Regions from separate parts of the Mesorhizobium sp. P160219 genome, predicted to be linked through region 1. Evidence: predicted binding sites of a transcription regulator. Region 1 holds the regulator's gene; the other holds the start of a gene.

Evidence for each region. The regulator HrcA, encoded in region 1, represses chaperone genes, less so after heat shock. The targets are predictions, from matches to a motif close to GTTAGCACTCNCNNNNNGNGAGTGCTAAC.
Region 2: a site for HrcA is predicted at 4,438-4,466, ahead of groES (co-chaperone GroES). Genes of this name have one in related genera too.

The regions. Positions count from the first base shown of each region.
Region 1 is NZ_JBYNWG010000001.1:831,180-847,029, reverse strand. Features, by position in the region: gene ligD (DNA ligase D) at 90-2,600, opposite strand; gene ku (non-homologous end joining protein Ku) at 2,612-3,478, opposite strand; gene AC3EMP_RS04215 (hypothetical protein) at 3,823-3,972, shown strand; gene AC3EMP_RS04210 (thiol-disulfide oxidoreductase DCC family protein) at 4,152-4,577, shown strand; gene AC3EMP_RS04205 (hypothetical protein) at 4,639-4,893, shown strand; gene AC3EMP_RS04200 (RidA family protein) at 4,856-5,242, opposite strand; gene AC3EMP_RS04195 (YciI family protein) at 5,551-5,919, shown strand; gene AC3EMP_RS04190 (RNA polymerase sigma factor) at 5,927-7,171, shown strand; gene AC3EMP_RS04185 (glutathione S-transferase family protein) at 7,180-7,806, opposite strand; gene cysK (cysteine synthase A) at 7,990-8,964, opposite strand; gene AC3EMP_RS04175 (LysE family translocator) at 9,142-9,759, opposite strand; gene AC3EMP_RS04170 (hypothetical protein) at 9,938-10,843, shown strand; gene AC3EMP_RS04165 (PQQ-dependent sugar dehydrogenase) at 10,868-12,217, opposite strand; gene AC3EMP_RS04160 (hypothetical protein) at 12,327-12,527, opposite strand; gene hrcA (heat-inducible transcriptional repressor HrcA) at 12,564-13,649, opposite strand; gene rph (ribonuclease PH) at 13,805-14,521, shown strand; gene AC3EMP_RS04145 (VOC family protein) at 14,712-15,122, shown strand; gene rdgB (RdgB/HAM1 family non-canonical purine NTP pyrophosphatase) at 15,122-15,769, shown strand; gene hemW (radical SAM family heme chaperone HemW) at 15,769-15,850, shown strand, end outside.
Region 2 is NZ_JBYNWG010000001.1:2,034,486-2,050,335, forward strand. Features, by position in the region: gene AC3EMP_RS09835 (response regulator) at 140-826, shown strand; gene AC3EMP_RS09840 (hypothetical protein) at 1,004-1,165, shown strand; gene AC3EMP_RS09845 (hypothetical protein) at 1,179-1,520, shown strand; gene groL (chaperonin GroEL) at 2,361-4,025, opposite strand; gene groES (co-chaperone GroES) at 4,089-4,385, opposite strand; gene AC3EMP_RS09860 (beta-ketoacyl-ACP synthase III) at 4,818-5,801, opposite strand; gene AC3EMP_RS09865 (adenosylmethionine--8-amino-7-oxononanoate transaminase) at 5,798-7,063, opposite strand; gene bioD (dethiobiotin synthase) at 7,063-7,698, opposite strand; gene AC3EMP_RS09875 (8-amino-7-oxononanoate synthase) at 7,695-8,846, opposite strand; gene bioB (biotin synthase BioB) at 8,843-9,856, opposite strand; gene nadC (carboxylating nicotinate-nucleotide diphosphorylase) at 9,949-10,803, opposite strand; gene AC3EMP_RS09890 (L-aspartate oxidase) at 10,800-12,344, opposite strand; gene nadA (quinolinate synthase NadA) at 12,341-13,315, opposite strand; gene AC3EMP_RS09900 (NUDIX hydrolase) at 13,383-14,351, opposite strand; gene panB (3-methyl-2-oxobutanoate hydroxymethyltransferase) at 14,514-15,374, shown strand; gene panC (pantoate--beta-alanine ligase) at 15,371-15,850, shown strand, end outside.

The sequences.
Region 1 (15,850 bases):
GAGCTGCGCCTCGAAGCTGCCAATCTCCCCCCTTGAGGACAGAGGGGGGTGTGACGGAACGCTTGCGTAGCAGGTGAGGCGCGCGACGCTCACCCCCGCTTCAGCACCTTCGCCTGCTCGAAGAAATCCGCCCACGGATCGGCCTTCTCCAATTCCTTCAGCGTCGTCTTGTCGCCGATCGGGAAGGAATTCGGCGCTAGCCCCTTCTCAACCTCCGCCCACGTCACCGGTACCGAGACCGTCGCGCCCTTCTTGGCGCGGGAAGAGTAGGGCGCGACGGTGGTCGAGCCCCTGCCGTTGCGCAGATAGTCGACGAAGATTTTTCCGGTGCGCGCCTTTTTCGACAGCGTCGCCGTGTAGCGGTCGGGCGCGGCCTGCTCCAGCGCCTTGGCGAAATCATGCGAGAAGGTTTTGACCGCCTCCCAATCCGCCGACGGCTTCAGCGGCACCAGCACGTGATAGCCCTTGCCGCCTGACGGCTTGACGAAATTCGGCAGCGACAGATCGTCGAGCTTGCCTCTGATGTCGAGCGCGGCCTCGCGCACCGCCTTGACGTCGACGCCTTCGTCGGGATCGAGATCGAAGATGATCTGATCCGGCTTTTCCAGCTCATCGATCTTGCAGCCCCAGATGTGGACCTCGACCACGCCGTACTGGACCAGAGCGGCAAGGCCGTCGAAATCGCGGATGAACAGGATTTCCTCGCCATCGGTCGGGTCCTTCATGCGGGCAATCTTGTCGCTCATGCCGGCCGAAGCATGTTTCTGGAAGAAGCGCGGACCGCCGATGCCATCCGGCGCCCTGACCAGGCTGAGCGGCCGGTTGACGATGAACTGCTCCATGCGCGGCCAGACCAGCGCGTAGTGTTCGAGCAAGTCCTGCTTGGATATTTTTTCCTCGGGCCACAGCAGCTTGTCAGGATGGGATAGTTTTACGCTGGTCGTGATCGTCGCGGGCGCCTTAGCCCCGGCGGCCTTGCCGGCGCCGCCTGCCGCCGGCTTTGCCTTGTTTGCCGCCTTCGATGGCTTTTCCTGCACGACTTCCTCCGCCGGCTTGTCCTCGCGCAGTCCCTGGAACGACGCGTGGCGTATTATACGGTCCGAGGTCCAGCTGCGGAACTCCACTTCGCCGACAAGTTCGGGCCTGACCCAGACCAAACCCTTGCCCTTTGGCACCGCGGCGGCAAACGGCGAGGCGTCTGCCTTCAGCGCATCGAGTTTTTTCTTCAAATCGGTGGCGCTCCTGGCTGTGAAGCCCGTGCCGACGCGGCCGGCATAGTGGAGCTTGCCGCCCTCGTGGTAGCCGACCAGCAGCGAACGCAGGCCGCGGCCGGTCTTGTCCGAGGGCAGATACCCGCCGATGACGAATTCCTGGCGGGCCGTGCATTTCGACTTCACCCAGCTTGGGCCACGGCCGCTGCGGTAGGGCGCATCGGCGCGCTTGGAGACGATGCCTTCAAGGCCCATGCGGCAGGCGTGCTGCAGCATGATCTTGCCGGGCTCGGCGAAATGGTCGCTGAAGCGGACGGCGGCATTTTCGGCCGTCTCGCCGAGCATCTCCTGCAGCGCCTGCTTGCGCTCGACCAGCGGCTCGCGGCGCAAATCCTTGCCGTCAAGCCGCATCAGGTCGAACACAAAGTAGGTGAAGCGGTCGGTTCGATTGGCGGAGAGATCCTGCTGAAGCAGCGAAAAAGACGAAACGCCGCTGTCGGCGAGCACGACGATCTCGCCGTCGATGATGGCGTCGCTGCATTTCAGCTGGGCCAGTTCCGCGACGATCTCAGGGCCGAATTTCTCCGTCCAGTCGAGGCCGGTGCGGGTCAGCAGCCGCACTTCCGTGCCGGCGATCTGCGCCTGCATGCGGTACCCGTCGAACTTCACCTCATGCAGCCAGTCCTCGCCGGGCGGCGCCTCGCGCTCCAGCGTCGCCAGTTGCGGCTCGACGAAGTCGAGGCGCTTGCCGGCTTTCGCCTTGCTGGATGCCGCGGGCTTGTTGGAGTGCCAGACCTTCGGCTTCTTGCCGTCGGCGGTCTTGCCTTCCGCGACCTCTTCGATGGTCAGGCCGGACTTCACCGATTTCGGTGCGTCCTTCAGGATATCCTCGCCGGGGCGGGCGGCGGCATCGTCGGATTTGATCAGCAGCCAGTTGTCGCGCTTTTCGCCCGGGCGGGGTCTTAACCTGACCAGATGCCACCGCCCATTCAGCTTCTGGCCGTTGAGTTCGAAGTCGATATGGCCCTTCTTCATCGCCTTGGCCGGGTCGATCTCTGGCGTCCATGTGCCTTCGTCCCAGACGATGACGGTGCCGCCGCCATACTCGCCCTTGGGAATGGTGCCCTCGAAGCCGGCATAGTCGATCGGGTGGTCCTCGACATGCACGGCCAGCCGCTTTTCGTGCGGGTCGAGGCTCGGGCCCCGCGTCACCGCCCAGCTCCACAACACGCCCTCATGCTCGAGGCGGAAATCATAGTGCAGCCTGGTCGCGTCGTGCTTCTGGACGACGAAGATGCCGCCGGGCTGCTTGCCGCGCGCCACCTTGCCCGCCGGCTCGGCCGTCTTCTTGAAATCGCGTTTGGACTGATATTGTTCGAGGCTGGCCACGGCGCCGACCCTCAAGCCGACTTGCGCTTGGGCGCAGAAGCTTTCGCCTTGCCGCTTTTTGCCGCCGGCTTGGCCTTCTTCGCCGGGCCTTCCGCCTGGCCGCCATCGGACAGGCTCTTCTTCAGCGCGTCGAACAGATTGACGACATTGGACGGCTTGGGCGCGGCCTGCGCTTTCGGCGCCTTCTTGCCGGCCTTCTTGGCGCGGATCAGTTCGAGCAGCGCGTCCTCATACTTGTCCTCGAATGTCGACGGATCGAACTTCCCCTTCTTCTTGTCGATGATGCGTTCGGCCATATCGGTCATCTCCTGGTCGGTCCTCACCGCCTTGATGTCGCCGAAGATGCTCTCCGGCTCCCGCACCGTGTTGCCGTAGCGCAAGGTGGTCAGCACCATGCCTTTGCCGCGCGGCTCGATGACCACGGGCCGCTCGCGGCTATAGAGCACGACGCGCGCCAGCCCGGCCATCTTCTTGTCCGCCATGGCATCGCGAATGACGGCAAAGGCCTCCTCCGACACCTTGTCGGCGGGCGTGACATAATAGGGCGTGTCGAGATAGATCTGCTCTATCGAGGCTTTGTCGACGAAGCCATCCAGCGCCATCGTGTGCGAGGACTCGATCTGCACCGCTTCGATCTCTTCGTCCTCGATATGGACGAACTCACCGGGGCTCACCTCATAGCCCCTGATCTCGTCGCCATCGCCCAGCGGCTTGCCGGTTTCAGAATCGACATAGATGCGCTTGACCGTGTTGCCGGTCTTGCGGTTGAGCACCCGGAACGAAACTTTTTCGGCGTGGGTGACGACGTTGGTCAGTTCGACAGCGCAGGTGACCAGCGACAGTTTCAGATAGCCCTTCCAGGCGGGGCGAGGTGCCATGGCGAACTCCTGCGCGATGCGGTTCAAGCGAGAACGGGCAAGGCCCGTTCCGGTTCCGGGCGCGCAACCAGGGGCATTTCGGCAGCGAGCATGGAAATTTCGAGAGGCTCGCCAATCTGAAACAGAACCGCGCCCAAGCGACATTCAGACGAAACATATGTGATGCAAAAGTCACAATGCCGGAAATGGCGACGAACCACACCGAAAGACCCCCAAACAGCCGCATTCCGGCCACGAAGCATGGGGTTTTCGACCAAAGATTAACATCGTGTTCACCGACTATTCACGCCTCGACGCTATGATCCCCGCAATCGGACGGGACATCCGAAAATCGGGACAGGGACTTGAGTAAAATGAAATTCTGGGGCCACATTGCCGGCTATGCCGCCGCCATCCGCGAGTTCATCGCGCCGACCTATCGGCCGGAGCGCTACTACATGCGCGGCCCGGGTCCGGCCTGCGCCCGTCGCGGCAGCTCGCTCGGCGCGCATTGATCATGACATTCGAAACGCGTCACGACAGCCGGATCTGCAGACCGGAGGCCGATCCCCGCGCAACCACCTATCGCGCCGAGCGCCCCGCGCTGGCCGCGAGAAGCCGTGCGACAACGCCGCGGCTTTGATCCCGCTGCCGGCGGGCTTAGTGTCCGAAGACACAAGCTGCCGGACGTCCCGTGACTTCTTCTCCTGAACCCTTCGATGCCAGCCAGCCATTGATCGTTTTCGACGGCGTCTGCGCGCTGTGCTCGGGCTTCGTACGCACGGTGGTCGGGCTCGACCGCAAAAACCGCTTCCGCTTCGCCACGGCGCAGTCGCCCTTCGGCGAGGCGCTGTTCCAGAGATACGGGCTGCGCACCGACAGCTACGAGACCAATCTGGTCCTTGTCGGCGGCGCTCCCTTCATCCGGCTGGACAGTTTCATCGCGGTGATGGCCGAACTCGGCTGGCCGTGGCGGGCGGCGAAGGCCCTGCTGCTCATCCCGCGCCCCTTGCGTGACTGGCTCTACGAACGCATCGCCAAAAACCGCTATGCCACGTTCGGCCGCAAGGACAGTTGCGAGATCCTGTCCGCCGCGATACGTGCGCGCGTGATCGGCTAATCGCATGTCACCCAAAAGTGACCTCGGTTCCGGGAACGACATACGCAAAAAGAGCGGCGCCATGAGGCTTCTGGTCGTTGGCGGCTATGGCATTTTCGGCGGCCGCATCGTGCAATTGCTGGAGAGCGAGCCCCGCCTGATCCTGCTCGTTGCCGGGCGCTCACTGGCCAAAGCCGAGGCCTGGTGCAACATCCGCACCGGCGCGGCGGCGCAACTCGTGCCGGCGCGCTTCGGTCGCAATGGCGACCTCGCGCAAGGCCGGCCTGTTCGTTCGCGCCTCAGTCCGGCAGCGCCGCGACGGCGACGATCTCGATGACGATGTCTGCCTGGGCAAGCGCTGCGACGCCGATTACCTCCGAAGGCGGCGGATTGTTGTCGCTGCAATGCTTCGGACAATGCTCGGCGAAAAACGCGTCCAGCACGTCGAGACGAAAATTAGGCGAGCTGAGGACGCCGCCGTCGGGAAATGGCCCTTTGACGAAAAAGGTCAGCCTGATGAGATGGTCGAGCCCGCTGCCAAGTTCTTCCAGATCCGATTTGATGTTGCCGAGAACTTCCCGCCACTGCGCCGCGGCATCGCCGGCGAAGCCGCCACCCTTCTTGCCGGCCGGATCGTAGTCAGCCGATGTCGCGGTGTTGCCGCAGATAGACGGTGCCTTTCGCACCGCTGACGACCGTGCCTTTGCCCCATGGCATCAACCGGCCGTTCTTGAATTTCTTGTGGGTCACGAGTTCCATTCTCTCTCCCATGCCTCGTGTGACGTGCCCGCCAACGACATAGGATAGTGCTGGGCGGAGCCACGGCCAGTCCGCTGCCGGTCATCCGCCAGCAGACGGAGGAACATCTGGTCCTTGCGAAATCTCCTGGCGGAGGCGAAAGTTTTTTTCTGAAGCCTGTCGAAATCGGCCGCCGCCGCGCGACATACGTCTGGCCCCGCTAGGACGCGGCCTTCGAAACCACGGGAGAAGACCCATGCGATACATGCTTTTGATCAACAGCGACGAAGCCGCGCAGGCGAACACGCCAATCGAGAAGGCTCAGCAGATGAGCGCAGCATATGCCGCCTATACCGAAGCGTTGAAGAAATCCGGCGCATGGCTCGCCGGCGAACGGTTGCGCCCGACCCAGGCGACCACCTCGGTGCGGATCACAGACGGCAAGACCAACGTGATCGACGGCCCCTATGCCGACACCAAGGAGCAGCTTGCCGGCTTCTACATGATCGAGGCGGCCGATATCGATACCGCCATCGACTGGGCGGCGCGCTGTCCGGCGGCGAGCGCCGGCACGGTCGAGTTGCGGCCGATCTGGGAAATGGCCGACTACATGCCCAAGAAATGACACCGTGATGGACAATCGCCCGGAGATCGCGCGGGCGGCGGCCGAAGCGGCCGCCCGGCAGAGTTACGGCAAGCTGGTCGCCTGGCTAGCGGCGCGCACCCGCGACGTGGCCGGCGCCGAGGACGCGCTGGCCGAGGCCTTCGCCGCGGCGCTGGAGCGCTGGCCACAGACCGGCGTGCCCGACAAGCCGGAAGCATGGCTGGTGGCTGTGGCGCGCCGGCGGCGCGTCGACGCGGTGCGCCGTCGGCTGACCAGCGAGGCGAGCCGCGACCATCTCAAGCTGATGGCCGAGGAGATGGAGGCGAGCATGGAAGACGAAGACCTGCCCGACGAACGTCTCAGGCTGATGTTTGCCTGTGCGCATCCGGCGATCGAAGCCAGCGTGCGGGCGCCGCTGATCCTGCAGACCATTCTGGGTTTCGACGCGGCGACGATCGCCTCGGCCTTCCTGGTTTCGCCGGCGACGATGGGCCAGCGTCTGGTGCGCGCCAAGAGCCGCATCCGCGAGATCGGCATTCCGTTCCGCGTGCCGGATCGCGCCGAACTCGGCGACCGGCTGGAAACGGTGCTGGAAGCGATCTACGCGGCTTTCGCCGAAGGCTGGACCGACCCGGCAGGGACCGAGACGAGAGCGCGCAATCTGGCGACCGAAGGCATCTGGCTCGGGCGGCTGGTGGCATCCCTGATGCCGGACGAACCGGAAGCGCTCGGCCTGCTGGCGCTGATGCTGTTTGCCGAGGCGCGGCGCCCGGCGCGGCGCGATGCGGCTGGAGATTATGTGCCGCTCGCCGACCAGGATTGTCTTCTTTGGGATCACGCGCTGATCGACGAGGCCGAGGCGCTGCTGGGCCACGCCGCCACCATTGGCGTCATCGGCCGCTACCAGCTCGAAGCGGCGGTACAATCGGTGCATGCGACGCGGCGACGGATCGGCCAAACCGATTGGGCGGCGATCCGTAACTTCTACGATGCGCTGTCGGCGATATCAGGCTCGCCGGTGATTTCGATCAACCGCGCCGTGGCGATTGCCGAGGGCGAAGGGGCGGCGGCAGGACTGGCGGCGCTCTACGTGCTGGGCGACGACAAGCGGCTCAACGACTACCAGCCCTACTGGGCCGCCCGCGCCGGCCTGCTGGCCAGGCTCGGCAATGCGGCGCAAGCGGTCGAAGCCTATGACCGGGCGATCGGCCTTGAACGCGACCCCGCCGTGCGCCGCTTCCTGCAGGCGAAACGGGCGATCCTGCGAAATTGAAGCGTCGTTCAGGCCGGCCACATCTCATGCGCGGTGTTGAGCCGTTTCATCAGCGGATGCGCGCGCAGCGCCGACCATAAGCGTTCGATGTTCGGCCAGTCGGCCCGCGCCTTGTCCATGTCGGGGTGCCAGGCCACCAGCATGACGAGGTAGATGTCGGCCAGCGACATCGCGTCGCCGACCAGCCAGCCGCGCCCCTCGAGGGCTGCATCGACAATGGCGAAGCCGCGGTCCATCTCGGCAATGGCTGCCTGCTTGACGGCTTTCTTGCCGTCGGCATCGGTGGTGTAGCGATGGGCATAGTAGAGGCGCAGGATGGCGGGGTAGAGCACCGACGACATGAACGCCATCCAGCGCAGGAAACCGGCGCGATCCGGGGATCCGGCGGCCGGTGCCAGACCCGCCTCCGGATGGCGCTCGGCAAGCAGGATGCAGATCGCCGCCGATTCGGTTATCGATTGACCGTTGGGCAAGGTCAGCACCGGAACCTGATTCAACGGGCTGATGTCGAGGAAAGCCGGGTCCGGCGGATCCTTCTTGGGCACATCGATCTGGTCGAATTGCGCGTTTGCCAGCGCCAATGCGGCCTCGACGACGAAACCGCCACTGCCTGGGCGCGTGTAAAGTCTGTACATGAATGTCCTCCCCGGCCCACGCGGGCCGTTGGAGATTTGCACCGGCAGAGCGCCGCGCTCAAGCGGGTCGGCCCGGTGCCACGCGGTATTTTGTGCGGTCCAGACGGAGCAAGTGCTGGAGGTGTCGGCGGGACAGAAGGAGGTACGGATCGCTACCTATCCGTCCTTCCCGCTCCGCGAAAACTAAGCGCCCAGCCCGTCGAACAGGATCGTCGACAGATAGCGCTCGGCGAAGGACGGGATGATCACCACAAGGTTCTTGCCCTTGTTCTCCGGCCGTGAGCCGACGACGATCGCCGCTTGCAGGGCGGCGCCCGACGAGATGCCGACCGGCACGCCTTCGAGGCGGGCGACGAGGCGGGCATTGGCGACCGAATCCTCGTTGGAGACCTTGACGATCTCGTCATAGATCAAGGTGTCGAGGATCTTGGGCGCAAAGCCGGCGCCGATGCCCTGGATCTTGTGCGGGCCGGGCTGGCCGCCCGACAGCACCGGCGAGGCCTCGGGCTCGACGGCGACGACATGCACCGAAGGCTTGCGCTGCTTCAGCACCTGGCCGACACCGGTGATGGTGCCGCCGGTGCCGATGCCGGCGACGAAGATGTCGACCCCGCCATCGGTGTCGTTCCAGATCTCCTCGGCGGTGGTGCGGCGGTGGATCTCCGGGTTGGCCGGGTTTTCGAACTGCTGCGGGATGACGGCGTCGGGCAAGGTGGCGGCCAGCTCGTCGGCCTTGGCGATGGCGCCCTTCATGCCTTTCGGCCCTTCCGTCAGCACCAGTTCGGCGCCGAGCAGCGCCAGCATCTTGCGGCGCTCCACCGACATGGTTTCGGGCATGGTCAGGATCAGCTTGTACCCCTTGGCGGCGGCGGCGAAGGCGAGCGCGATACCGGTATTCCCGGAGGTCGGCTCGATCAGCGTCGTCTTGCCGGGTTTGATCCGGCCCGACGCTTCCAGCGCCTCGATCATCGAAACGCCGATGCGGTCCTTGACCGAGGCGATCGGATTGAAGAATTCGAGCTTGGCAAGAAGGTTGGCAACGACGCCCTTCTCCTTGGCGAACTTGTCGAGCCGCACCAGCGGCGTGTCGCCGATCGTCTCGGTGATCGAGTTGTAGACACGGCCGCGGCCGGGCACGCGCGCGGAAGGCTTGTTCATTGGTTTCGCTCCCAAATCAGATCAGGCAATTGGCGTCGGCGGACAGAATAAGGCTTTCGCCCGCGCAAGATAGGCTGCCGGCCGAAAATATCGAGTGGGCCGCTTGCTGAAAACGCTTGCCTTCCGAAGCCGCATTTCCGGATGGACCGATCGGCGGAATGAATTGCCTGAACCGATCTACTGACGTGCGGCAATGGCTGCGGCCGCGCCCACCATGAAGCCGGCGGCCGTGCGGTTCAGCGCCTTCAGCGCGCGCGGCGATTTCAGGAACCAGCGCGCCTTGGCGGCCAGCGCCAGATAGGGCACAAGCACCACGAAGAGCACGATAACGGTGAGCGCGACCAGGATGCCGTAGTCGGCGAGCGTGATGGTCTTCAGGTCGACGATGGTCGGCGTGATGGCGAGGTAGAAGATCATCGTCTTCGGGTTGCCCAGCGTAACGGTGAGCCCGGCAAGGAAACTCGAAACCAGGCCGCCCTTGCCTTTCCTGGCCTCGACAGTCTCGGGCGTGATCCCGGCCGTCCAGAAACGCCAGCCGAGGAAGGCGAGATAGGCGACGCCCAGCCATTTGATGGCGAGAAACACCATGCCGAAGCTTTGCGCGACAAAGGCAAGGCCGAGCACCACCGCGGTGAGATAAATGAGGTCGCCGAGCATCAGGCCGAACGACATCGCCAGCGACGAGCGGAAGCCGGAGCCGAGCGCCCGCGCCACAAGCGCGGTGACGCCGGGGCCGGGAATGGCGGCGGCGATGCCCAGCGCAGCACTATAGGCAAGGAAGCCGGTGAGGGTCATGACGGTCGCACCTCGTGAAACGACTCTGATGCCATGAAAGCCTGCAACGGCAAAACGGATTCGATTGCGCCAAGCAGGACATGAAAGCCGGTCATCATCGCCTGAAAGCGAGAGATGGTTCACTTACGCCCCGAAGGCGGTCGGCTATCTCGCATGGCTCCGAACGGCAGGAGCACCCATGTTAGCCAAACGACTTCACATCCAGCTCATGAAGTGGATGCCCAACAACTATTCCGAAGCACGCGGTCACGTCCACGAGCTGGAATGGTATCTGTGGTTCGAGGGGCGTCAGGCTTTCAGCCTGTTCGACAAGGGCGATAGCGATGTCGTTCCGCAGGCTGGATATTTTACCGACAGCCGGAACCATGGCGCCCACCCCGTTCGTCCGATGATCTATCCGCTGGTCGTCAACAACCGCTTCAAGGTGCGGCTGGTGGCGATCGAGCGTGACGGACCGCAAAAGATAGACCCCGACGACACCGCCAAAGGCGAATTCTACATCGACCTCGACACCAAATATCCGCCGGTCTCGGACTGGCGCATCATTGCTGCCGATCCGCGCAATACCGACCTCAACGTGGAAGCGTCGTTCCAGCTGCAATGGCTGGACTATGTCGATACCGCCGAGATTGCCGAGGATGGCCCGCCACGCATCATCGACAAGTCCAACTATCCCTATCCCTGGGGCGCCAATGTGATGGTGTTCGAGCACTGGCTCGGGCTTGGCCGCAAGGCGCCGCTCAAACTCATCGACCCGAACCGCGCATCGCGCCGCGAATACTGGATGATCAATGGCAATGCGGCCCGGCGCATGGTGCAGGACCTCTATCGCTTCAACGTCAACCAGCTTGGCGTCGCCAACGACACCATCAGCAGTGTTTACGTGCCGAAGCTCAATGCCGGCCACGTCACGGTGACGCTTTACGAACACGATTTCAGCGACGGCCGCTTCGCGCAAGGGGCGAAGAAGTCCTTCGGCTCTGTCGGCCTCTTCAATCTCAGGGATACCGGTTTCGATGACCGCGTCTCATCGGCCGAGGTGATCCATACCTATCCCAAGGTGATCCATCGGGACGTGCATTAGGGCCGGATTGCGCTGTTCGCCGGCTCAGGATGGGCCATCGACATGAGTGATGCGCCAGATGGTGCCGTTGCCATCCTCGGTGACGATAAGCGCGCCGTCCTTGGCCACCGCGACGCCGACCGGCCGGCCCCAGACGGCGTCGTCGGAGAGGACGAAGCCGGTGATGAAATCCTGGTACTCGCCGGTCGGCTTGCCGTCGCTGAATCTCAGCCGCACCACCTTGTAGCCGGTCCTCATACCACGGTTCCAGGAGCCGTGCAGGGCGACGAAGGCGTCACCCTTGTACTCTGCCGGGAAATTGCCGCCGTCATAGAAGGCGACGTTGAGCGGCGCCGAATGCGCCTGCATCAGCACGTCGGGCACGGTGACGGAGCCGGCGAGGTCTGGGCGCGCGCCCTCGTGACGCGGGTCCTCGTTGGCGCCGATATAATACCAGGGCCACCCATAGAAGGCGCCATCCTTGACTGAGGTGGCATATTCGAACGGCACATCGTCGCCGAGACCGTCGCGCTCGTTGACGACACACCACAGCGCGCCGGTGGCCGGCTGCACGGTCATGCCCGAACAATTGCGCAGGCCGGTAGCGAGGATGCGGCCATTCTTGCCGTCGGGGCCGAAGGCCAGCACGTCGGCACGGCCATCCTCGGAACCCCAGGTGGCGCCGAGTGGCTGTGATTTTGCCCAGGCGCCAAGGCCGCCCTTCGGTGCCTTCTGCATGCCCTCCGCGACGTTCGATCCGGAGCCGACCGAGAGATACAGCGTCTTTCCGTCCGGCGAGAAGGCGATATCGCGGGTCCAGTGGCCGCCGGTAGGGATGTCGGAGACAATCGTCTCCGGTTCGCCGGAGGCTTTAAGGTCGCCGTCGCGATAGGCGTAGCGGACCACGCTGTCGTTGTTGGCGACGTAGACCCATTGCGGCTTGTCGCCAGGCGGGTAGAAGGCGATGCCATAGGGCTGGTTGAGATTGTCGGCAAAAATGCCCTCTTCGGCCGGCTTCGCGCTACCCTTGGCCAGCCGATAGACGCGGATCTGGTTGGCGTCACTGTCGGCGACGAACAGGTCGCCGTTCGGCGCCACGCGCACGACCCGCGGATTGGAAATGCCGGAAGCAACCAGTTCGGCCGAAAACCCAGGCGGCAGGACGGGCTTCGCGCCCTCGGGCCGATCGCCAAGGCCGGCGCTGTTGGAGGCGGATTCGGTGATGTTGGGCTTTTGCAGATCATCCGGCTTGATCAGCCGGCGCACACCTGGCTTGTCGGCCGTCCAGTCGCCGAAAGCGTCTTTGCCGGTCAGCAGCGGTTGATCGGCCTCCTGGGCGAAGGCGCTGGTGGCCAGAAGCAGGGCAAGGCCTGCCAAGCCGGCAATCCGGATCATGCTGTTCTCCTCGAACTCGCGCCGGTCGGCGCGTCATGCACAAGGGAGATATTGTGCGGCCGCCGCAAAAGAGAAGCGTGCGCGCGCGCAGATTCGACGAGAGAACCGCTCAACTTTCCTCTTCGACGTCGAGATCGTCGTCGAGACGCTTTTCCAATGCGACGAGATCTTCCGGCAGCGGCAAGCCCATGGCGCGCATTTCGCGCAGTTTTTCGCGCAGCTGCTCCTGGATTTCGTGCTCGTCCTCCGGCTGGTTGACCATTTCTTCGAGCAGCATGCTGATCTGGGCCTTGAACGATTCAAGCGCCATTCTGCGCCCTCCTTTACGGTGATCCCGGCTTTCGAATTATCTTAACATCCGGGTAATCAATTGCGCAGTGTAGTCGACCATAGGCACGATGCGGGCATAATTCAGCCTGGTCGGGCCGATGACGCCGAGCGCGCCGACGACGCGGGCGTCCTTGTCGCGGTAAGGCGCCACGACCAGCGACGAGCCGGAGAGCGAGAACAGCTTGTTTTCCGAGCCGATGAAGATCCGCACGCCGGGGCCGTCCTCGGCGAGGTCGAGCAGCTGGATCAGCCCGTCCTGCGTCTCCAGATCCTCGAACAGGTGGCGCAGCAATTCGATATCGGCCTGGGCGGTGACGTTTTCGAGCAAATTGGCGCGGCCGCGCACGATAAGGCGCGCCGGCAGGCCGCTATCGGCGCCGGCCCACACCGCCAGGCCTTTCTCGACCAGATCCTGCGACAGCGTGTCCAGCGCTGCCCTGGTCTCGTCCTTGATGCGGGCGATCTCGATGCGCGCCTCGGCGAGCGTGCGGCCCCTGATATGGGCGTTGAGGAAGTTGGAGGCCTCGTGCAGCTGCGAGACGGTGATGCCGGCCGGCAGGTCGACGACGCGGTTCTCGACATCGCCATTCTGCGACACCATCACCGCCAGCGCCTTGGTCGGCTCGAGCTGGATGAACTCGATGTGCTTCAGCGCCACCTCGTTCTTGGTGGCGAGCACCAGGCCGGCGCCGCGCGACATGCCCGACAGCATCTGGCTGGCCTCGGTCAGCATGTGTTCCAGCGTCGCGCCCGAGCCGGAGGCGCGCACCTGCGCCTCGATGACCCGGCGTTCCTCGTCGGAGAGATCGCCAAGCTCCATGAAGGCATCGACGAAGAAGCGCAGGCCGGTCTGGGTCGGCAGGCGCCCGGCCGAGATGTGCGGGGCATAGATCAGGCCGAGATGCTCGAGGTCGCTCATCACGTTGCGGATGGTGGCCGGCGACAGCGACGACGGCAGGATGCGCGACAGGCTGCGCGATCCCACAGGCTCACCGTCCTTCAGATAGGATTCGACGATGCGCCGGAAAATGTCGCGCGAACGCATGTCGAGCGATTGCAGCGCGGGCGCCAGCAGACTGGGTTCGGTGACTGCCTTGGTCATTCGAGCCAAAAACCTCCGGCTCAAGGATATAGACTTCCATCGCCCCCGCGCAACCCGGCGTCTGTGCCAGATCGCCCGGCCTTTTCCTTTGCGCCATGGGCTGCATGCGTCTACAAGCCGCCGACGCAACCGTAAAAGAACAGAAAGAGGCCTCGATGCGCCCTTCCAAACGCCAAGCCGACGAAATGCGCGCCATCTCGTTCGAGCGCGGCGTCTCCAAACACGCCGAAGGCTCGTGCCTGGTGAAATTCGGCGACACGCATGTGTTGTGCACGGCAAGCCTGGAGGAAAAGGTGCCAGGCTGGATGCGCAATTCCGGCAAGGGCTGGGTGACGGCGGAATACGGCATGCTGCCGCGTTCGACCGGCGAGCGCATGCGCCGTGAAGCCTCGGCCGGCAAGCAAGGCGGCCGCACGCTGGAAATCCAGCGGCTGATCGGCCGCTCCTTGCGCGCCGTTGTCGACCTGCAGGCACTGGGCGAACAGCAGATCACCGTCGACTGCGACGTCATCCAGGCCGATGGCGGCACCCGCACGGCCTCGATCACCGGCGGCTGGGTGGCGCTCTACGATTGCCTGCGCTGGATGGAAGCGCGGCAGATGGCCAGTGTTGCCAAGGTACTGAAGGACCATGTCGCGGCAATTTCCTGCGGCATCCATGACGGCCAGCCGGTCATCGACCTCGACTATATCGAGGATTCATCTGCCGGCACCGACGCCAATTTCGTCATGACCGGCAAGGGCGGCATCGTCGAGATCCAGGGCACCGCCGAGGGCGAGCCGTTCTCGGAAGGGCAGTTCGCGGAGCTGATGGGCCTGGCAAAGAAGGGCATTCAGCGGCTGGTGAGCTTGCAGCAGATGGCTGTGGCCTGATTGAATTTAACGTGATGACGTCGGCGATCCTTCACACCCCCCTCTGGCCTGCCGGCCATCTCCCCCGCAAGGGGGGAGATCAGAGGTCGCTACCGTTTTCGCCAACCATCAACGTTGAGACGCCGAAAGCGGAACTGCCAATCTCCCCCCTTGCGGGGGAGATGCCCGGCAGGGCAGAGGGGGGTGCCTGATGCAACCCTCCGCTATTCTTGAGTCAGCGCTTTACGTCACGGATCTCGCCGCTGCCGAAGCCTTCTACTCCAACGTCCTCGGCCTCCCTCTCCTCGGCAAGGTCGACGGCCGCCATCTCTTCTTCCGCTGCGGCCCGGGCGTGCTGCTGGTCTTCAACGCCGAAGCCACCAAAATCCCGCCGGCGCCCGATGCGCGGCTGAAAGTGCCGCCACATGGCACGGTCGGCGAGGGCCATCTCTGCTTTGCCGCAAGTGCGGATGAACTCGCACAGTGGAAGGCGCAACTTGAGGCGAAAAACATCGCCATCGAAAGCGAATTCGAATGGCCGCAGGGCGGGCGTTCGATCTACATACGCGACCCCTCGTGCAATTCGATCGAATTCGCCGAGCCAAGGATCTGGGGCCTTTGATGCATTCTCTCGATGGAAAGAAGATCGTCGTTGCCAGCCACAATGCGGGCAAGCTGCGCGAATTCGCCGATTTGATGGGTCCGTTCGGCTTCGAGGCGAAGTCGGCCAAGGACTACGGCCTGCCGGAACCGGAGGAGACCGGCACCACCTTCGAGGAAAACGCCTACATCAAGGCCTTCGCCGCGGCTAAGGCGACCGGCTTGCCGGCGCTGTCGGACGATTCGGGCCTGTGCGTCGACGCGCTCGACGGCGCCCCCGGCGTCTACACCGCCAATTGGGCCGAAGCTCCCGATGGCAGCCGCGACTTCAGCATGGCCATGCAGCGCACCGAAGTGGCCTTGCAGGAGGTCGGCGCCGCCAAGCCAGCGCAGCGCAAGGGGCGGTTCGTCGCCGTCATCTGCCTGGCCTTCCCCAATGGCGAAGCTGAATATTATCGCGGCGAAGCTGAGGGAACGCTGGTGTGGCCGCCGCGCGGCGAACTCGGCTTCGGCTACGACCCGGTGTTTTTGCCGGACGGTTTCGAAAAGACGTTCGGCGAGATGAGCGCTGAGGAAAAACACGGCTGGAAGCCCGGCCAGCCGACGGCGCTGTCGCACCGCGCCCGCGCCTTCCAGAAATTCGCCCGCGCCAGGTTAGGCTCAGCTTAATGTCGCTGGACCGCAGCCCGGGCTTCGGCGTCTACATCCATTGGCCGTTCTGCGCGGCCAAATGCCCGTATTGCGACTTCA
Region 2 (15,850 bases), 1.2 Mb from region 1:
TTGCAGGCGTGCGGCTTGCATGCTCCCGCGATCACCCATCGGAAAGAGCGTTACGAACACTACGAAGAGTTGCGCGACTTCCGCTGTCGCCCCGGTCTTACAGCGGACGGTGACCTGTCCGACCTTGATAGGACGTGAAATGCGAACGCTGCTCATTGATCATCATGTGGATCTTACGCGCGCTGTGCGAGTTGCGCTCGGGGATAGCGGTTTTGCCGTTGATGTAGTTGGCAACCTGGAACAGGCATCGAGGGCATTTTGTTGCGCAACCTATGAAATTCTCCTGCTGGAGTTGGCTCTGCCAGATGGCGATGGCTTGGGCTGGCTGAGACAGCTAAGGAGCAACGGGCATTCAGTTCCAACCCTCATTATGAGTAGCATCAACGATCTCGAGAAGCGGATTGCAATTTTCAACGGTGGCGCGGACGACTTTCTGCTCAAGCCCGTCTCTTTCGATGAGCTCATCGCCAGAATGAGAGCCATTCTGCGCCGGTCGACACAGGTGACCGACCCCATCGTTGTATTTGGCAATCTCAATTTCGATCCGATCGGCCGACAGGTTTCCGTCTCGGGTCATCCTCTGAAGATCGCACGCCGCGAACTATGTATTTTAGAGCATCTGCTTATCCGTGCAGGCCGCATCGTGCCTCGTGCGCAGTTGGAAGATCACCTCTATTCGTTCAACGACGAGGTATCTGCCAACGCGCTTGAAGTCGGAATTTATCGCTTACGTGGACACCTGAGAAGGTCAGGTGCAACGCCACGTATCACGACCATGCGCGGCATTGGTTACATTCTTGAATTGACTGAGGCGGCATCCGCATAGTTGGTCTAAATTGAAAGAACAGACTGCCTGCCCGTCGTCAGGGTGAGCTTGTGGCCATAATGGACATCGCGGCCGCCCTTGACGATGGTGTCGGCATGCGGTTCGAACGGCTCTGTCGCAAACCTTTTTGTAAGCGAGCATGGCAAGAAAAACGCCTCAGCTGTGGAGGAGCACGTGATGTTCAAGGGCCGCCATTTCGACCAGGCTATCGGCTTCAAGTCGCATGCGAACGACGTGGTTATCCTCTCCGGCATCGAGATGATCCACATGATGGGCAAGCGACAGGCGAGGTATGCCTACAAGGCTGTCGATCGCTGTTTCGATCTCCTCGCTGCCTGACGGACAGGCCGAAATGGCCGTTCACAACCCCATTTCCAGGTTTGCGACAGAGCCTTTTGTCGGCGTTGCCGGCTTCGAAGGGCCGGTGCGCGCCGAGCGGATCAAGATCACCCCCGGCCACCTTGCTGCGGCCACTCGCCGAGTACGAAGCGGCGGCCGGAGGGAGCTGGTGATGGCGACCCTAGATCATGACCTGCTGATCGCAATCCTGGATCGGCTGAAGTTGACGGCGATCCGCGACCAGCTCGACACGCTCATGTCGAGCAAGATCGCGCAGTTCCCGTTTGTCCGCGAACTCGACGGCTTCGGCTTCGACGCGCAGCCATCGGTCTGCTTCAGCCAAACGTATTCATAGGTATGGGACAGGCTGCTATGTCCGCCACCCACGCCTGCTCCGAGGCCCTCCAGGGCAATGGTCTGAGACCTGGGCTCAAGCCCTTCGGCGAGGAGGATGAGACGCCGCTGGAGCTCGGGTGCAAGCGCTGCAACGCCCGCTCCGAGGCCCCACAAGGCCGTAGCGCAGTCGTCGGGGTCACGAGGCCCCTCGGCCATGACGACGAGACGCTGCTGGAGCCCGGTTGCAAGGGCTGCCACAGATGGCCTGAACCTGAATCCGCCTTTCTTGAGGCGTTGCGACTATCATCGCGGCGACACGCAGCTCTTGATTTGTGTGCGAAATCCTCAGCAGATCCATCGGGCTGAGCCGCTCAGCAATATCAACGAGAATGTCCAGCGGCAGATCAAGGATACTCAGAGGAGGAAACGCTCTTGAGGCTCAGAGCGCGTCTGCTCCACTATAGATCAGGGTGATTCACCGGGTCCTTCAACGCCAGCCGCCGGTTCCGATGAGAGAATTGTCCCTGATATCACGCTCGATGGAGTTAAATGCCGAGATGGGCGCCTTGCCACGCTCCTCAATGCCCCTCATGATTCACCGCCAATAGCTACCAACTGAATGAATCATCGTGATTGTGGCGCAGCGGAATGCTCAAGGATCGGGCAGTTCGTAGGGGGCGCCGGTTTGACCAGGTTGAGCCCGCGAATTGCTCGATCAGACAAGATCCTAATTCTCGACCATGCGGTGAGGCTCGAACGAGATCCTCGGGACGCACTCCAAGGTTTCGATCATGTTCGGCACACAAGGAAAGGGCGGCATTGCTGCCGCCCTGTCCGCTGTAAGTTGATAGGGGCTGGATTAAAAATCCATACCGCCCATCCCGCCCATGCCGCCCATACCGCCGCCGCCCATGCCGCCAGGCATGCCGCCGCCAGCCGACTCCTTCTTGGGAGCCTCCGCGATCATGGCTTCGGTGGTGACGAGCAGGCCGGCGACCGAGGCCGCGTCCTGGAGGGCAGTGCGAACGACCTTGACCGGATCGACGATACCCATGGCGATCATGTCGCCATACTCGCCGGTCTGGGCGTTGTAGCCGTAGGTCGCGCCCTTGTTGTCGAGGATCTTGCCGGCAACGATCGAAGCTTCCGCACCTGCGTTCGAAGCGATCTGACGGGCCGGAGCCTGCAGTGCACGACGAACGATGTTGATGCCGGCAGCCTGGTCGGCATTGACGCCGGTGACCTTGATGTTGGCCGAAGCGCGCAGCAGTGCGACGCCGCCGCCTGCAACGATGCCTTCTTCCACGGCCGCGCGGGTCGCGTTGAGGGCGTCATCGACGCGGTCCTTCTTTTCCTTGACTTCGACTTCCGTCGCGCCGCCGACGCGGATCACCGCGACGCCGCCCGCGAGCTTCGCCAGACGTTCCTGCAGCTTCTCCTTGTCGTAGTCCGACGTGGTCTCTTCGATCTGCTGCTTGATCTGGGCAACGCGGCCCTGGATCTCGTCCTTCTTGCCGGCGCCGTCGACAATGGTGGTGTTCTCCTTGGAGATCGACACCTTCTTGGCGCGGCCGAGCATGTTGAGGCCGACATTCTCGAGCTTGATGCCGAGGTCTTCCGAAATGACCTGGCCACCGGTGAGGATGGCGATGTCTTCCAGCATGGCCTTGCGGCGATCACCGAAGCCCGGCGCCTTGACGGCGGCGATCTTCAGGCCACCGCGCAGCTTGTTGACGACCAGCGTGGCCAGAGCCTCGCCTTCGACGTCTTCCGAGATGATGAGCAGCGGCTTGGAGGTCTGCACGACGGCTTCGAGAACCGGCAGCATGGCCTGGAGGTTGGACAGCTTCTTCTCGTGCAGGAGGATGTAGACGTCCTCGAGCTCGGCAACCATCTTGTCGGCGTTGGTGACGAAGTAGGGCGAGAGATAGCCGCGGTCGAACTGCATGCCTTCGACGACTTCCAGCTCTGTCTCGGCGGTCTTGGCTTCTTCAACCGTGATGACGCCTTCATTGCCGACCTTCTGCATCGCTTCGGCGATCATCTTGCCGACCGACTCGTCGCCATTGCCGGCGATCGTGCCGACCTGGGCAACTTCCTCGGAGGTCTTGATCTTCTTGGCAGCGTTGCCGAGAGCCGCGACCACTTCGGTCACGGCCAGGTCGATGCCGCGCTTCAGGTCCATCGGGTTCATGCCGGCGGCAACGGCCTTGTTACCTTCCTGGACGATCGACTGCGCCAGGACGGTCGCGGTCGTGGTGCCATCACCGGCGATGTCGTTGGTCTTCGAAGCAACTTCGCGGATCATCTGCGCGCCCATGTTTTCGAACTTGTCGGAAAGTTCGATTTCCTTGGCGACGGTGACGCCGTCCTTGGTGATGCGCGGTGCGCCGAACGACTTGTCGATGACGACGTTGCGGCCCTTGGGGCCGAGGGTCACCTTCACCGCGTCGGCGAGGATGTTGATGCCGTGAAGCATGCGCTCGCGCGCGTCGCGGGAGAATTTTACGTCTTTGGCAGCCATTTTTTAGCTCCTGGCAGGGGCTTGCGATCAAGCCCGAAATTCAGTTGACGGTGAGGCCGATAATCAGCCGATGATGCCCATAATGTCGGATTCCTTCATGATCAGAAGGTCTTCGCCATTGAGCTTGACTTCGGTGCCCGACCACTTGCCGAACAGGATGCGGTCGCCGGCCTTGACGTCCAGCGGGACCAGCTTGCCGGCTTCGTCGCGAGCGCCGGAGCCGACGGCGATGATCTCGCCTTCCTGCGGCTTTTCCTTCGCCGTATCCGGGATGATGATCCCGCCGGCGGTCTTGGATTCGGATTCGACCCGGCGTACGACCACGCGGTCATGCAGCGGCCGGAAATTCGACTTTGCCATTTTTGGATTTCCTTGGTGCGGATGTTGAACGGTGCTCCGTTGCCGGAGCATGCCTAGCACTCAGCCGAAGCGAGTGCTAACGCGGCAATGAGATAAGCCGCAGGCTCCTGCTAGTCAAGACGGAAGAGCAAAGAGCAAAGAGAAAAGAGAAGACAGCAAAGAGCAGCCAGCAAAGAGCGTGTAAGCATCGAGCCTTTTATGTGAACAATGTCGGGTATCCGACATATATGGGGCGGCTCACCCTCTGTAATTGAGCTTTATTCAGATGGTACGATTGGTGCAACGGGTGTTGCATTTGAACTCATCCAGAGGCTCGCACGGGTCGTGCTGCGTCAGCTTGGTCATGTCGAGCTTCAGAAGGCCATTTTTTGGCATTGGTTCTGTTGCTCCTATTGCCATTCATGACCAATCCTGCGCGCGTGAGCCGGCCGGCTAGATTCCAACCACGAGAGCGCCGCCGCTGAGACCCGCACCCGCCGCCGCCAGAAGGATTTTCTCTCCTGGCTGGAATGGCTTCATCTGGTTGGCGAGCGAGAGCGACAGCGGGACCGTCGCGGCCGAAGAGTTGCCGTATTCGGCAATCGTCTTGACAATTGCTTGGTCCGCAATGCCGAGGTTTCTTCCGACCGCGCCGAAAATCCGAGTATTGGCCTGATGCGGCACAAACCGGCCGACATTGTGTGGCCGCACTCCCGCAGTGGCTAGCGCGGCTGTCGAGCAATCGGTCATCATCTCGACGGCCTTTGCGAACACTTGGGGCCCGTCGGTCATCGTCATCCGGGTCTGCCCGAGGTCGAGGTCGCCATGGAACGGCGTGTTGCTTCCTCCTGCGGGAATCTGGATCAGCCCGTAGCGCGAGCCGTCCGAAGCCACCGAGGCACCGAGAATGCCCCGATCAGCATCATCGCACTGACCGATCACCAGGGCGCCGGCGGCATCGGCGAACAAGACTGAGCTCGCGCGCTCGGCTGGATTGATGCGGCGGCTGAGGATGTTGGCGGCGATGACCAGCGCTGGTTTGCCATGCAGGCGGGTGAACCCGTCCGCAAACATGAGCGCATAGATGAAGCCGGCGCAGGCGCCGGTCAGATCGACCGCGCCTGCGCGGCCAAGGCCAAGCTTGTGTGCGACCAGCGGCGCGCTTGGCGGCAGAAGATGGTCGGGCGTCGAGGTGGCAAGCAACAGCAGACCGATGTCGTGGCGCGCAATACCGGCGTTCACCAGCGCCATGTCGCCAGCCCGGGTGGCAAGACCCGACAGCGTGTCTTCGTCCGTTGCCCAGAAGCGCGAACGGATTCCGGTACGCCTTTCGATCCAGCCCGGCTCGAGGCCGAGATTGCTCTCGATCTCGGCATTGGCCACCTTGCGCCCAGGCACGTGATGGCCAAGTCCGAGAATGCGCGACGACTTGCTCATGGCCTTGACCCGAAGCGTTCCCCGGCCTCCTCGATGGCGTCATATAGTCGTTCGAGCTCGTCGCCTGCGATGCAATAGGGTGGCAGAAGGTAGAGGACATTGCCGAGCGGGCGCACAAGTAGGCCGCGCTCGAGGAAGAAAGCGCGCAGCTTCGGACCAATCTCGGCGAGATAACCTGCTGAACCGGTTCGCAGGTCGAGCGCCGCGATCGTTCCCGTGGCTCGACAGTCGGCAAAATATGGATTGTCCCGAAAGCGTTGCAGCCCGACGGCCTGCATCACGCTCAAGGCCGTGATCCGCCCGGCCACTGGCTCGTCGCGCCAGATCTCGACATTGGCGAGTGCTGCCGCACAGGCAATCGGATTGGCGGTGTAGGAGCTCGAATGGAAAAACGTCTTCTTCCGGTCCTCGGAATAGTGCGCCCGGAAGATGGCATCGGTGACAAGCGTTACGGCCAGCGGGATGGTGCCGCCGGTCAAGCCTTTGGAGGTGCACAGGATATCTGGAGAAATCGATGCCTGCTCGCAGGCGAACATGGTTCCGGTGCGTCCCCAGCCGGTCATCACCTCGTCGGCGATCAGCAGCGAGCCGGAGGCCTCAGTGATCTTCTTCAATTCGGCCAGAACCGATGCTGGATACATCAGCATGCCGCCGGCGCCCAGCACCAGCGGCTCGACGATCAAGGCTGCGGCTCGTCGATCGCGGGTCACAGCCTCGAAACGATCCAGCGTCTCCTGCTCGTGCCCCGCGGCCGGAAAGGGGATGATGTCGACCTCGAACAGCAAGGGTTCATAGGCGGCGTTGAACACGCCACGCGCACCGACGCTCATCGTTCCAATCGTGTCACCATGATAGCTGTGCTCCATGACGACGATGCGCGAGCGCGGCGCGCCGATGTTGCGGAAATAACCGAGCGCCATCTTCAGCGCGACTTCGACTGAGGTCGAGCCACTGTCGGAATAGAACACCCAGTCGAGTCCAGCGGGAGCTAGGCCGACAAGCGCCTTGGCCAAGCGCTCTGCCGGCTCGTGCGTGAAGCCCGCAAAGATAATCTGGTCGAGGCTCGACGCGGTTGTCTCGATTGCCTTCATGATGCGGGGATGGCGGTGGCCATGTGTGACGACCCACCAGGAGGAGATGGCGTCCAGGATGCGGGCGCCGTCGGCCCTGTGGAGATAGGCGCCCTCAGTCAGGACGATTTCTGGGATCGCATTCTCGAGTGCGTGCTGGGTGAAGGGATGCCACACATGAGACTGCGACATCAGTCACCTCCAGTAATCGAGGCGAAGGCGAAGCCGGCAACCATTGCGTCCCTCAGTGTTTTCCCCGTCAGCACATCGAGGTGCGGCAGCCTGCCGAGCTGCGGGGCACCGCTGAATTCCACGATGGTCCGTTGCGTATCGGCCATCTCATCGCCGATGAAAGCGATGCCCGCCAACGGGATGGAGCGGGCGCGGAGCGCCTCGACCGATAGCAAGGTGTGGTTGATGGTGCCGAGTGTGGTGCGGGCGCACAGAATAACGGGCAGCCGCCATTCAGCGAAGATGTCGATTAACCTTGTGCGCCGGTTGAGCGGCACCATTAGGCCGCCGGAGCCTTCGATGACGAGCGGCGTCGGTAGGACGGGAAAAGCAAGATCGGCAGCCTTGATCGCCACGCCGTCGATCTCGGCCGAACGATGCGGCGACAGCGGGCTCCGCAAGCGGTAGGCTTCCGGCAGCACGCGCTCTGAGGGCAAGCCGGCAAGCCGCGCGACAACCTCGCTGTCGGTCTCGCCGTCGAGGCCCGATTGCACCGGTTTCCAGTAAAAGCCGTCCAGCAAACCGGCGAGCCCAGCCGCAAACACGGTCTTGCCAACTCCGGTATCCGTTCCGGTGATGACGATGCGTTGGGTCATATCGCCTCCGGTGATGTTTCGGCCAACACCTCGACCAGCGCCTCGACCATGGCGGAAATGTCGGCTTCGCCAATATTGAGCGTCAGTGAGATGCGCAGCCGCGACGTGCCCTCGGGCACGGTCGGAGGACGAACGCCGCGTATGTCGAAGCCGCGGGCCTGCAGGCGCGCCGCCACCGTCATGGTGCGCCTGACATCGCCGATTACTAAGGGCTGGATCTGAGAGCCACTTGGTATCACACCACAGCGATTGACCAACCGGCCGGCGCTGGCGACGCGTTCATGCAGCTGAACACGCCGCATAGGCTCGTCGGCGAGCATTGCGAGTGCCTCGCGCGCCACGACCGCCATCAGTGGCGATGGCGCGGTCGCGTAGATGAATGCCCGGCAACGGTTGATCAGATATTCGCACAGTGCCCTCGGCCCGGTCACGAGCCCACCAGATGCGCCGAGCGCCTTGCCGCAGGTGTGGAGCGCTATGATGTTGTCGCGGCCCTCGAAAGCGGCGGCAAGCCCCCGGCCGTCCGATCCCCAGACGCCGGTGGCATGCGCCTCATCAATGACGATGAATGCGCCGTGCCGATCGGCAAGCGCGACCAGGCTCTCCAAAGGCGCGCAGTCGCCATCCATGCTGTAAAGGCTTTCCACCGCGATCCAGACGCATCCCATGCCGCCTGCGACGCGCCACCGTGTAATCGCATCCTCGACAGCGGTGGCGTCGTTGTGCGCGGCCAGCACGAACTGTGCGCGCCCGGCCTGCGCACCCTCATGCATGCTGGCATGGGCGAGCTCATCGAGGACCAAAAGATCGCCCTTCTGCGGCAGGGCACTCAGCAGAGCGAAGTTGGCGATGTAGCCGCTGCCGAAGAACAGCGCGCGGTCGGCTCCAAAGAATGCCGCCGCATCTGCCTCGAGCTGCTCGTGTTCCGGTGCATTGCCGCGCAACAGCCGCGACCCGGTGGCGCCAACCGGCGTGCCCCGCGCAATCGCCGCCACAACCGCATCGCCAAGTCTTCTGGACGCGGCCAGCCCGAGATAGTCGTTCGACGAGAAGTCCAGCCCGGCGCGGGGCGAAAGCGTCCGCAGCCGGTCCTTGCGCGCTAGTCCCTGCAAGGTCGCATCAAAACGGGCAAGCAGCGCCCCGTTCATTGCGCCTCGAGTTCCATCGGATCGATGCCAAGGCGCCGGAACAGCAGGGTATCCTTGTCCTCACCGGGATTGTCCGCCGTCAGCAGCGTGTCGCCGAAGAAGATCGAGTTGGCGCCGGCAAAAAAGCACAGCGCCTGCATCTCGTCGGTCATCGCGGTGCGGCCGGCGGACAGACGGACATGCGATTTCGGCATCATGATGCGCGCCAGCGCGATCACGCGCACGAATTCGATCGGCTCAATGGGCTTGGCGTCTGCAAGCGGCGTACCGGCGATCGGGATCAGCATGTTGATCGGAACGCTTTGCGGATGTTCCGGGAGATTGGCCAGCGTCACCAGCATGTCGATCCGGTCCACCGGCTCCTCGCCCATGCCGACAATGCCTCCACAGCAGACCTTGATGCCGGATTTGCGAACGTGCTCGAGCGTCTCGAGCCGCTCGGCAAAGCTCCGCGTACCGATGATCTCGCTATAGTAGCGTTCTGACGTATCGATGTTGTGGTTGTAGTAGTCGAGACCCGCCTGCTTCAGTCGAGCGGCTTGCTCAAGATCGAGCATGCCGAGTGTCATGCAGGTCTCCAGGCCCAGCGCCTTGACGCCTTCGACCATCGCCACCACCGCATCCATGTCGCGCGCCTTGGGGTTTCGCCAGGCCGCGCCCATGCAATAACGGGTGGCGCCGGCATCACGCGCCTTGGTCGCTTCGGCGATGACGCGCCTGACATCCATCAGCTTGGACGCCTCCAACCCGGTTTCGTGACGCGCCGACTGGCTGCAATAGCCACAATCCTCCGGGCATCCTCCGGTCTTGATGCTGAGCAGCCGGCTGAGCTGGACCTTGTTTGGATCGAAATTCTGGCGGTGCACGGTCTGCGCCAGGAAGAGGAGATTGTTGAAGGGGGCATGGTAAAGTGCCTGAGCCTTTTCCAGGGTCCACGCTCCAGCGTCAGGCGGGTCAGGCGATTGAGCGTGCGGCGATGTCTGCGTTGAACTTGTCGTTTGCATCTCCATGCTGTTCCTCCGGTCTGTCTTGCGGGTCTTTGCTATCTGACTATGATGATCGGAAAGGACAGTTGACCCAATCCTGTTCGTTACTCAGACAATCATGAGCCCCGATGGTCGAGGCCGATATCCAGGATCGGCGCGCTGTGGATAAGTCGGCCGACCGAAATCAGATCAACGCCGGTCGCGGCAACCGCTCGCGCTGTATGCGACGTGATCCCGCCAGAAGCCTCGGTGATAGCGCGGCCACCGACCATTGCGACGGCGCGGCGAAGATCGGGGAGGGACATGTTGTCGAGCAGAACCGCATCGGGAGCGAAGCCAAGTACCTCCTCCAGCTGGGCCAGAGTATCGACCTCGACTTCGATCTTGACGAGATGACCGGCCGCTCTTCGTGCTCGCTCGAGCGCTGGCCGGACGCCGCCTGCGATGGCGATGTGGTTGTCCTTGATCAAAATTGCATCGTCCAGGCCGAAGCGGTGATTGGACCCGCCACCTGCGCGCACGGCATACTTTTCGACTGCCCGCAATCCGGGCGTCGTCTTGCGGGTGCAGACGATCTTCGCGCCATATCCACGAACCGCAGCGACGATCGATGCCGTTGCTGTGGCGATGCCGCTCAGATGGCACAAAAAATTGAGTGCCGTCCTTTCGGCTGTGAGAATGGCCCGGGCCGGGCCAACCACTGATGCAATGACCTCTCCATCCACGACATTGCAGCCGTCTGCCCGCTCCACGGAGATTTCGACACCGGGATCAATCAAGCCGAAAGCGAGCATCGCCAGATCGATGCCGGCGACAACTCCGGACTGTCGCGCCACCAACACGGTTCCCGCTTGGCATTCCTTCGGGACGATGGCGTCCGTGGTCAAGTCGCCGGCTCTGCCAAGGTCTTCAAGAAGAGATGCCCGTACAAGCGGCTCAAGCAGGACCGTGGGGAGCGGTGAGAGCATCATCCCTTTGCACCTTCGGAGCTTGGCGAGTGTCCGAGTTCCCGCGCAGCCGCCAAGGCGGCTTCGAGCGTGATTTCGGACCGTCGGGCGGCAGTCGCATGATGAGGAAAATCTGTCCGGTAATGAGCGCCGCGGCTTTCTTCGCGCAACAAGGCGGCAACAGCAATCATTAGCCCGACAGCCGCCGGATCCGAGGCCGCATCCTTGCTTTCGGCGAGCGGCAATAAGGCACGCGCGGCTGCTTTCAACGCTTGACCATCCCGGACGATGCCGAGTGCGCGCGACAGAAAAACGCGCACGGCTATCGGAGCGGGCGGTGGGTAAACGTTCGCAAACGCAGGCCTTGTTCTGCGCGCAGGCGTTCCGGCGACGCTTTCAGCGACCCAGCGGGCGCACACGATTGCCTCCGTCAAGGAATTGCTGGCGAGCCTGTTGGCGCCATGCAGTCCTGTCGAAGCGACTTCGCCGCAGGCCCACAGCCCCTTGACGGAGGTCCTGCCCGAGCTGTCCACGGCAACGCCACCCATGTGGTAGTGTTGGGCCGGACGAATGGGGATGAGATCGCGCGCGGGATTGATGCCCGCTCCAAGGCAGGCTGATGCGATTGTCGGGAAATGTCGAGCGAATGCCGGGCCTGGCCGTTGTCGGGCATCGAGAAAAACATGGTGGCCGTCCGCAAGATGGTTCCACACGGCGCGGGCCAAGACATCGCGAGGCGCAAGTTCCGCCCCGGGCACGCTCTGGAGAAAAGCCTGGCCGGTTTCATCGATCAGGGCAGCACCTTCGCCTCGCACAGCCTCGCTGACCAGCGCCATAGGGCGTTCTGGGCCGTCAAGCGCGGTCGGGTGGAACTGAATGAATTCGAGGTCGGCTAGGACAGCTCCAGCGCGGGCCGCAAGCGCAAGGCCTTGTCCGCAACTGCCCCAAGGGTTCGTGGTGTCGAGAAACAGTCCCCCGATGCCACCGGTGGCGAGGACGACCCGCCGTGAGCCGAAGAAGAAAGGTGCGATCGAACAGCTCGCCCAGACGCCTCGGATCGCATTCTCTCGCACGGCGAGCCGGCGCGCTTCCACGCCCTCCACGACAACTATCGACGGAGTGGAACGCACAGCCGCGATCAGCGCACGCATGATCTCACGCCCGGTGCCGTCCCCATGCGCATGAACGATGCGACGTCGGCTGTGTGCGGCCTCCAATCCGAGGCACAGTGATCCTTCCGGCGTGCGGTCAAAGCGAACCCCAAAGCCCGCAAGCCCCTCTATGGCCTTAGGCGCGGCTTGGAGGATGCGGCTCGCCACGTCTCTGTCGCAGAGACCATCCCCGGCGGCAACCGTATCGGCCAGGTGCATTGCCGGATCGTCGTCTTCGCCGAAACTTGCAGCCAGGCCCCCCTGGGCCCAGGTGCTCGAGTTGTCAGCTCCCAGCAGCGACCTTGACAGAAGAAGCACCGGCTCCGGCGACAGTTGAAGCGCGGTCATCAGTCCGGCGATGCCGCCGCCGATGATGATGGGCCGCCCGAAGAAGCTGCGGGGGTCGGCGCTCAAACTGCCAGCATCCGTTCGACCGCTAGCCGCGCGCGCCCGGCGATCCCGGGTTCGACGGTTACGACATGGTGGTTCTGCTCGAGCGCCGTGCGGATGTTGGCAAGCGTGATCCGCTTCATATGCGGGCACAAATTGCAGGGCCGGATGAACTCGACCTCTGGGTGGGCTAACGCGACGTTGTCGCTCATTGAGCATTCCGTCATCAGCACGACACGTGGCGGCCTTTGCCTTTCGACATAGTCGGACATGGCAGCCGTCGAGCCGGAAAAATCGGCTTCAGCCACGACGTCGGGCGGGCATTCGGGATGGGCGAGCACGACCACGCCGGGATGGCTTTCGCGCAACTCGCGGATGTCGGCCGGTGAAAAGCGCTCATGCACCTCACAACGCCCTTTCCAGGCGATGATCTGCACATCTGTCTGGGCGGCGATATTCTGGGCCAGATATTCGTCCGGCAACATGATCACCCGGAGAACCCCAAGGGATTCGACGACCGCCTTGGCGTTGCCGGATGTACAGCAGATATCCGACTCGGCCTTCACTTCGGCGGACGTATTTACATAAGTGATGATCGGAACGCCGGGATAACGCTGGCGCATCAAGCGCACGTCTTCTGCCGTGATTGAGTCCGCCAACGAGCAACCGGCGCTGAGATCCGGAATGAGCACGGTCTTGCCCGGATTGAGGAGCTTGGCCGTTTCGGCCATGAAATGGACGCCGGCCAGCACGATGACTTGCGCCTCGACCGTCGCAGCCGTGCGGGCTAGTGCCAAGCTGTCGCCGACGATGTCGGCCACGCAGTGGAAGATCTCGGGCGTCTGATAATTGTGCGCCAGGATGATCGCGTTGCGCTCGCGCTTCAGCGCAAGGATCGCCTCGATATCCTCGGCGAAAGCCGGCCATTCAATCGGCGGGATCACTCGTCGGACGCGCTCGTAGAGCAACGCGGCCGTAGGCAGCATGGCGCCCATCGACCCCCTCCCGCTTATACTCTAACTGAAAATAACCAGCATATACTTGCTGTGAGTATAAGGGATGTCAACCCCGCGCCAGCGGCAATTTTGTCCCGGCGATGAGTCTATCGTCCAGAACGGCGTGGCGGAAACGGAAAAGCTTCGCTGGCCGGCCGCCGGTCTCAGTGGTGGCCTCTCCGGTCTCCTCGACCAGCTCCTGCTGTTCGATCAGTCGGCGAAAGTTCGGCTTGTGGATGAGCCTGCCGGCGAGCGCCTCCACGGTTCGCTGCAGCTGCAAAAGCGTGAAGACCGGCGGCATCAGCTCAAAGACGACTGGGCGGTATTTGATCTTGGAGCGCAGCCGCGCAATGCCGGTCGCCACGATGCGGCGATGATCGGCGACCATGGACTTGCTGGGCACCAGCGGCGGGGGTCCTGCGTCCCGCCCTCTTACGGCCTCTTGGACCAGGCCTGCTTCGTAGACTAACTCATAGCGTTGAAGCGTGAGTTCCTCGTTCCAAAGGCGGTCGTCGAAGCCAAAGGCTATCGTCGCCCGCTGCCAGCGTTCACGTCGCGTGGCCGAATCGCCAACCCCGTTTGCCCATTCGATCAGGCGCGGCCGCAGAACGTCCAGCACGACCGCAGGCGTGCCGGAGCGGTGGTCCTCCCATGGAAAATATTCATACCAACTCTGCCATCCGCACTTGGGCGAGCCCGCTGCCTGTTCCTTGCGCGTCAATGCGAGATAGCTGATGGAGATGACGCGCTGCTGGCGCTCGGCGCCGATGCGATCCCGATCCGCGAACGTGTAGAGTTGCTCAATGTACCCCAGCCGATGGCCGGTTTGCTGCTCGACCCACCCCCTCAAGCCGGATTGCAGCGATCGGTGCTCAAGCGCAAAGGGACCGGAGGGCAAGGTGTCCGCCTGGCCGATGGTGAGGACACAGGGTTGACTGCCGTTTACGGCGACCACAAAGGCGATCAAGTCCACTTTGACGTTGTCGGCCTTGCCGGCGGCTCTGTCTTTCCTGAGTCCTATTGCCTGATCGTCCATTATTTGGCCAACTCGGGGGCACCTTAATCGATTTAGTGTAAGCGTGCCAATTGGCACGTCAACACCCCGCAGCTGCATGGCCATTTTTTTGCTCTTCGCACCTGCACAAAAATGTGCCAAAGGCGACAGCCGCAGCTGGTAACGTAGGGGAAGGAGGGTCCCATGAGCGCTTATGGTGACACCAGGGCGATCACACCGCCGGATATTCGTTCGCGCAAAGGTGGGACGCCGCTCGTCTGCCTTACCGCCTACACCACCCCAGTCGCCCGGCTTGTCGATCCCCATTGTGATGTGGTGCTCGTCGGCGACAGCGTCGGCATGGTTCTCCACGGCCTGCCCTCGACGCTCGGCGTCACGCTGGAGATGATGATCACGCACGGCCAGGCGGTGCGCCGTGGCATCAAGCAGGCGCTGATGGTGGTCGACCTGCCGTTCGGTTCCTACGAGGAAAGCCCAGAGCAGGCTTTCCGCAATGCCGCGCGCGTCATGGCCGAGACCGGCTGCACGGCCGTCAAGCTCGAAGGCGGCGAAGCGATGGCAGAGACGATCGGCTTCCTCGCCGCACGCGGCGTGCCCGTCATGGCCCATGTCGGATTGACGCCGCAGGCCATCAACACCATCGGTGGCTACCGCGTACAGGGCAGGGGCGGGGATGCCGAGCGCATCAGGCGCGACGCAATTGCGGTGGGCGAAGCGGGCGCCTTTGCGGTCGTCCTGGAGAAGGTTCCTGAGGCGCTCGCCCGCCGGATCACCAAGGAGGTGGCGACCCCGACCATTGGCATCGGTGCCTCGGCAGCCTGTGACGGCCAGATTCTCGTCGTCGACGACATGCTGGGCCTCTTCGGCGACTTCCGGCCCAAGTTCGTCAAGCGCTATGCTGAACTCCGGGAGGCGGCTGCGGCTGCGATCGCTTCCTATGCGCGCGAGGTGAAGGAGCGCCAGTTTCCCGCCGCAGAGCATGTGTTTGCCGATGCGCCCAAGCCCGCCGACACGGACGCCACCAAGAGCGGAGAAGCAGCGTGAGCGTGCCGATCGTCAGGAGCGTTGACCAGCTTCGCGAAAGCGTCGCCGCATGGCGCTGCGAAGGTGTGAGGATAGCCCTGGTGCCAACGATGGGCGTCCTGCATGAGGGCCATCTCAGCCTGGTGCGCGCTGCACTCGAGAAGGCAGACCGTGTGATAGTGACGCTCTTCGTCAACCCGAAGCAATTCAACAGCCAGGCCGATCTTGCCGCGTATCCCCGCACCGAGGACGAGGATGCCGCCAAACTGGCATCGGTTGGCGCGCACCTGCTTTATGCGCCAGATGCAGAGGAGATGTATCCGGCGGGCTTCGCCACCACCGTTTCGGTTTGCGGTGTCAGCGAAGGCCTGTGCGGTACATTCCGGCCGGGGCATTTCGACGGCGTGGCGACCGTCGTCGCCAAGCTCTTCCTGCAGACCAGCGCTGACTTCGGCTTCTTTGGCGAAAAGGACTTTCAGCAAATTCACCTGGTCAGG